DNA from 2 places in the Streptomyces sp. NPDC058401 genome. Region 1 is predicted to be linked to the other one. Evidence: predicted binding sites of a transcription regulator. Region 1 holds the regulator's gene; the other holds the start of a gene.
What was found. The regulator HrcA, encoded in region 1, represses chaperone genes, less so after heat shock. The targets are predictions, from matches to a motif close to TTNGCACTCNGNNNNNCNGAGTGCNAA.
Positions count from the first base shown of each region.

Region 2: a site for HrcA is predicted at 2,204-2,230, ahead of groL (chaperonin GroEL). Genes of this name have one in related genera too.

Region 1 covers NZ_JBHXKA010000118.1:17,536-20,942, forward strand. The annotation lists gene ACFWNV_RS31330 (DUF3097 domain-containing protein) at 80-877, opposite strand; gene ACFWNV_RS31335 (MBL fold metallo-hydrolase) at 906-1,631, opposite strand; gene hrcA (heat-inducible transcriptional repressor HrcA) at 1,785-2,801, shown strand; gene dnaJ (molecular chaperone DnaJ) at 2,802-3,407, shown strand, end outside.
Region 2 covers NZ_JBHXKA010000109.1:1,222-4,628, forward strand. The annotation lists gene ACFWNV_RS30145 (hypothetical protein) at 1-302, shown strand, start outside; gene groL (chaperonin GroEL) at 415-2,037, opposite strand; gene ACFWNV_RS30155 (cold-shock protein) at 2,406-2,612, opposite strand; gene ACFWNV_RS30160 (ubiquitin-like small modifier protein 1) at 3,036-3,314, opposite strand; gene thrC (threonine synthase) at 3,350-3,407, opposite strand, start outside.

The sequences.
Region 1 (3,407 bases):
CGGACCCGTTCCGGGGGCCGGCCCCCGGAACCCCGCTCCTCAAACGCCGGAGGGGCTGGGTTTTCGCCGCCCCGCCGGGTCACGCCGTCACGTGGTCGATCAGGTGCTCCACCGCGCCCAGGAGGGTGGGCTCCAGGTCCTTGTACGAGGTCACGCGGGACAGGATGTGCTGCCAGGCGGCCCCGGTGTTCTCCGGCCAGCCCAGGGCGCGGCAGATGCCCGTCTTCCAGTCCTGGCCGGGTGGGATGACCGGCCAGGCGCGGATGCCCAGGGCGGAGGGCTTCACGGCCTGCCAGACGTCCACGTACGGGTGGCCCACGATCAGGACGTGCGGGGAGGTCACCGAGGCGGCGATGCGGGACTCCTTGGAGCCCGGGACCAGGTGGTCCACCAGGATGCCCAGGCGGGCGTCGGCGGCGGGGGCGAACTCGGCGACGACGGCCGGGAGGTCGTCGATGCCCTCCAGGTACTCCACCACGACGCCCTCGATGCGCAGGTCGTCGCCCCACACCCGCTCGACCAGTTCGGCGTCGTGGCGGCCCTCCACGTAGATCCGGCCCGCCCGGGCCACCCGCGCCCGGGCCCCGGGGACGGCGAGGGAGCCCGAGGCGGTACGGGCCGGCGCGGCCGGGCCCCGTGCGGGGCGGGTGAGGGTCACCACCGCGCCGTCCAGGAGGAAACCGCGGGGTTCGAGGGGGAAGACGCGGCGCTTGCCGAATCGGTCCTCCAGGGTGACCGTGCCCGCCTCGCAGGCCACCACCGCGCCGCAGAAGTCCGTACCCGCCACCTCGACCACCAGGTCCGGATCGGCCGGCACCTCGGGGACGGGCTTGGAGCGCTTCCACTGCGGGGTCAGGTCGGGGGAGTACTCGCGCATCCGGCCGAGGGTAGGAGAGCGGGCCGTTTCAGGTGCCCGACACGCCGAAACGGGCGGCCAGTGTGTCGCGTTGGGCACGTACGAAGGCCGCGTCGACCACCGCTCCGTGACCGGGTACGTACAGAGCGTCGCCCCCGCCCAGGGCGAGGAGCCGGTCCAGGGCCGCCGGCCACTGCCGCGGCACCGCGTCCGGGCCCGCCTGCGGCTCGCCCGATTCCTCGACCAGGTCGCCGCAGAAGACCACCTCGCGCGCCCCGGGCACGAAAGCGGCCAGATCGTGCCGGGTGTGCCCCGGACCCACGTTCGCCAGGAGGACCTGTACCCCGCCCAGGTCCAGCGTCCACTCGCCCGACACCAGGTGCCGGGGGATCACGAGCAGGTCCGCCGCCTCGGCCGCCTCGGCCTCCGCCAGGCCGTGCCGGACCGCGTCCGTCCGCAGCTCCTCCCGGCTCACCGAGAGCAGGGAGTCCAGCCCGACCGGACCGTAGACCTCGGCCCCCGCGAACGCCGCTCCGCCCAGTACGTGGTCGAAATGTCCGTGTGTGAATGCGAGATGGGTCACGCGCCGGCCCGTCAGCCGCTCCGCCTCGGCCCGTACCTGCGCACCTTCCCGCAGGGAGGACCCCGGGTCGATCAGGAGGGCCGAATCCTCGCCCACCACCAGTCCCACGGTGCAGTCCCACACCGGCAGGCGCTTGCGGCCGGCCCGTTCGGTGAGCCGTTCCCAGCCCGCCTCTTCCCAACGCACGTCCATGCCGCGACGCTACCTTGGCGGGCCGCCCTTGCTAGGGGTGTACCACCCCGCCGTACACTGACCGGGGGATCTCTGGCACTCGAACGCTCAGAGTGCCAGCAGGCAGGGCCTGCCGAAGCCGCGAACGACGGAAACGATGGAGGTGTGCGCGCGATGCTCAGCGATCGCAGACTCGAAGTGCTGCGCGCCATCGTCCAGGACTACGTCGGGACGGAGGAGCCGGTCGGCTCCAAGGCGCTCACCGAGCGGCACCGCCTCGGCGTCTCGCCCGCCACCGTGCGCAACGACATGGCCGTGCTGGAGGACGAGGGCTACATTGCCCAGCCCCACACCAGCGCCGGCCGGATCCCCACCGACAAGGGCTACCGGCTCTTCGTCGACAAGCTGGCGGGGGTCAAGCCGCTGTCGACGCCCGAGCGCCGGGCCATCCAGAACTTCCTCGACGGGGCCGTGGACCTCGACGACGTCGTCGGCCGTACGGTGCGGCTGCTCGCGCAGCTCACCCGGCAGGTCGCCGTCGTCCAGTACCCCTCGCTCACCCGGTCCACCGTCCGGCACGTGGAACTGCTCTCGCTGGCCCCGGCCCGCCTGATGCTCGTCCTCATCACGGACACCGGCCGGGTCGAGCAGCGGCTCGTCGACTGCCAGGCCCCCTTCGGGGAGGCCTCGCTCGCGGACCTGCGGGCGCGCCTCAACAGCCGTGTCGTCGGCCGTCGGTTCACCGACGTGCCGCCGCTGGTCAAGGACCTTCCGGAGTCCTTCGAGAACGAGGACCGGGTGACGGTGCGAGCCGTCCTCGACACCCTCCTCGAAACGCTGGTCGAGGAGGCGGAGGAGCGGCTGATGATCGGCGGCACCGCCAACCTGACCCGCTTCGGACACGATTTTCCCCTGACGATCAGGCCGGTGCTCGAAGCGCTGGAGGAGCAGGTCGTGCTCCTCAAGCTGCTGGGCGAGGCCAGTGAGTCGGGAATGGCCGTAAAGATCGGGCATGAGAACGCCTACGAGGGACTGAACTCCACGTCCGTCGTCTCGGTCGGCTACGGTTCGGGCGGCGAAGCAGTCGCCAAACTCGGCGTGGTCGGACCGACCCGCATGGACTACCCCGGAACGATGGGAGCGGTACGCGCAGTGGCACGTTACGTCGGACAGATCCTGGCGGAGTCGTAAGTGGCCACGGACTACTACGCCGTTCTCGGCGTGCGCCGCGACGCATCGCAGGACGAGATCAAGAAGGCATTCCGGCGGCTCGCACGCGAGCTGCACCCGGATGTGAACCCCGATCCCAAGACGCAAGAGCGTTTCAAGGAGATCAACGCGGCCTACGAGGTCCTCTCGGACCCGCAGAAGAAGCAGGTCTTCGACCTCGGCGGCGACCCGCTGTCCTCCTCGGGCGGCGGCGGAGCCGGCGGCTTCGGAGCGGGCGGCTTCGGCAACTTCTCCGACATCATGGACGCCTTCTTCGGCCAGTCCTCGCAGCGCGGACCGCGCTCGCGGACCCGCCGCGGCCAGGACGCCATGATCCGCCTCGACCTGGAACTGGACGAGGCCGCCTTCGGCACGACCAAGGACATCCAGGTCGACACGGCCGTCGTCTGCACCACCTGCTCCGGAGAGGGCGCCGCACCCGGCACCTCGGCGCAGACGTGTGACATGTGCCGCGGCCGCGGTGAGGTCTCGCAGGTCACCCGGTCCTTCCTGGGCCAGGTCATGACCTCGCGACCCTGCCCGCAGTGCCAGGGCTTCGGCACCGTGGTCCCGACCCCGTGCCCCGAG
Region 2 (3,407 bases), on a different contig from region 1:
GGGAGGTGACCTCCCGGGTCGAGACGGATTCCGCCTTCGGCCCCGAGGGCCAGCGCCTCAGCCGCACCACCGCGTACGACCACCAACTCGACTGCCCGCCCGGCGGTCCCGCCCGGCTGACCAGGGAACAGGAGATCGCGAAGGCCGGCGAGCAGCTGCGGCTGGTCTACGACCCGCGGGGCCAGGTGCAGCCGGAGCGGGCCTCGGACCTCCACGCCTGGGGCCTGCGCACCGCGGCCCTCCTCGCGGTCGGGCTCGCATCCCTGCTGGGCGTGCTCGGCGCCCTGGGCAAGGGTCGGTGAACGCCCGAGGGCGGCACCCCCTCCGCCAGGAAGGGGTGCCGCCCTCGGTACGTGATGCGTAATGCGTGATGCGAACCGCTGATCTACCTTCGGGCCGGAGCCCGGGGGTGGATCAGAAGTCCATGTCGCCGCCCGGCATGCCGCCACCGGCAGCCGCGCCGGCCTTCTCGGGCTTGTCGGCGATGACGGCCTCGGTGGTGAGGAACAGGGCCGCGATGGACGCCGCGTTCTGCAGGGCAGAGCGGGTGACCTTCGCCGGGTCGATGATGCCCGACGCGATCATGTCCACGTACTCGCCGGTCGCGGCGTTCAGGCCCCAACCGATCTGCAGGTTGCGGACCTTCTCGACGACGACGCCACCCTCGAGACCACCGTTGACGGCGATCTGCTTGAGCGGGGCCTCCAGCGCGAGCTTGACGGCGTTGGCGCCGGTCGCCTCGTCGCCGGTGAGCTCCAGCTTGTCGAAGACCGAGGAGGCCTGCAGCAGGGCCACGCCGCCACCGGCGACGATGCCCTCTTCGACGGCCGCCTTCGCGTTGCGAACGGCGTCCTCGATGCGGTGCTTGCGCTCCTTGAGCTCGACCTCGGTCGCGGCGCCGGCCTTGATGACCGCAACACCGCCGGCGAGCTTCGCCAGGCGCTCCTGCAGCTTCTCGCGGTCGTAGTCCGAGTCGGAGTTCTCGATCTCGGCGCGGATCTGGTTGACGCGACCCTGGACCTGGTCGCTGTCACCGGAGCCGTCGACGATGGTCGTCTCGTCCTTGGTGATGACGACCTTGCGGGCGCGGCCGAGCAGGTCGAGACCGGCGTTCTCGAGCTTGAGGCCGACCTCCTCGGAGATGACCGTGCCGCCCGTGAGGATGGCGATGTCGCCGAGCATGGCCTTGCGACGGTCACCGAAGCCCGGAGCCTTGACGGCGACGGACTTGAAGGTGCCGCGGATCTTGTTGACGACGAGGGTGGAGAGCGCCTCGCCCTCGACGTCCTCGGCGATGATCAGCAGCGGCTTGCCGGACTGCATGACCTTCTCGAGGAGCGGCAGCAGGTCCTTGACCGAGCCGATCTTCGAGTTGACGATCAGGATGTACGGGTCGTCGAGGGACGACTCCATGCGCTCCATGTCGGTGGCGAAGTACGCCGAGATGTAGCCCTTGTCGAAGCGCATGCCCTCGGTGAGCTCGAGCTCCAGGCCGAAGGTCTGCGACTCCTCGACCGTGATGACGCCTTCCTTGCCGACCTTGTCCATGGCCTCGGCGATGAGCTCGCCGATCTGGGTGTCGGCGGCGGAGATGGAGGCCGTCGAAGCGATCTGCTCCTTGGTCTCGACATCCTTGGCCTGCGCCAGCAGGGCGGCGGAGACGGCCTCGACGGCCTTCTCGATACCGCGCTTGAGGGCCATCGGGTTCGCACCGGCGGCCACGTTGCGCAGGCCCTCGCGGACGAGCGCCTGGGCGAGGACGGTGGCGGTGGTCGTACCGTCGCCGGCGACGTCGTCCGTCTTCTTGGCGACTTCCTTGACCAGCTCGGCGCCGATCTTCTCGTACGGGTCCTCGAGCTCGATCTCCTTGGCGATGGAGACACCATCGTTGGTGATCGTGGGGGCGCCCCACTTCTTCTCAAGGACGACGTTGCGACCCTTGGGGCCAAGGGTGACCTTGACGGCGTCGGCGAGCTGGTTCATGCCTCGCTCGAGACCGCGCCGGGCCTCCTCGTTGAACGCAATGATCTTGGCCATCTGAAGTGGTCCTCCCGGACAGCGGTGGATTGCTCCCGGACCGCGCCCGCGCCCGCGACGGACGGCCTGCGTGCCCGGCGGTTTCTTCCCGCCGGACCCTGTGGGCCTCACTGACCCGGTCCTCGTATAGGTAGCACTCTCACCCGGAGAGTGCTAACGCCAATGATTAGCACTCGACCCCCCCGAGTGCAAGCGGCTTCGGGCAACCCGGGGTGAACACCCGGGCACCGCAAGGGCACCGGAGCCGCCACGCACGAGGGGCCCGCATCCCGTGTCCAGGATGTGGGCCCCTCGTACATGTGCCGTTGTGTCTCGTGCGCGGCCACTGTGCGAGACCGCGTACGTGTCGGTGGTCGATCGCGGTCGGACTAGCCGGCGGCGAGCTTGACCATGTCCGCCTGCGGACCCTTCTGGCCCTGCGAGATCTCGAATTCGACCCGCTGACCCTCTTCAAGGGTGCGGTACCCGTCCATCTGGATGGCGCTGTAGTGGACGAACACATCCGCACCACCGTCGACCGCGATGAAGCCGTAGCCCTTCTCCGCGTTGAACCACTTGACGGTGCCCTGAGCCATGCCTAACTCCCCTATTACTGGCCCTTGCGCAGGACCGCACTTCGCGGTCCCGGGTCAGAACTTGCGCCGGAACGCCTCGACCGGGGCTGAATGTATCCGCACCGCTGCTGTCTGCAACAGGTCATTCCGACGAGAATTCTGGACACACCAAAACATTGAAATAGGGTGAAAACCAGGAATATTCCAGGGCAACTCGGGCCGGACAAACCACGCCAACGACCCATAGCGCGCTTGCATGTTGACTCAATGTCAACCCTCACGCGACCCGCTCATATGCGGCGGGCAAGAACAGCGGAGGGGACTTCCCCAACCTTACCGCGTCCAATCAAGCAGAATTGCCCCCTCCGTTTATTACCGGAGGGGGCAATTCAGTTTCCGCGCGGTGTTACGAGGCCGGTGTCACGAGGCCGGTGTCACGAGGGCTCAGCAGCCGCCCGCGACGGCCGGGATGATCGAGATGCCGGCGCCGTCCGGAGTGGACGTCTGCAGCCCGCCCTCGAAGCGCACGTCGTCGTCGTTCACGTAGACGTTGACGAAGCGGCGCAGCTTGCCCTGGTCGTCCAGGACGCGCGCGGCGATGCCGGGGTGGCTGGCCTCCAGGGACTGGATGACCTCTTCGAGGGTCGCGCCCTCGGCGGCGACCTCGGCCTGGCCGCCGGTGTAGGTGCGCAGGATGGTGGGGATGCGGACGTTGACGCTCATGGCGCTACTGCCTTTCCGGTGTGCAGGGAGAGAGATCAGGCCAGGTTGGCGGCGCGGAACGCGTCCAGGCTGGGGCGGATGGTGGCGGTCTGG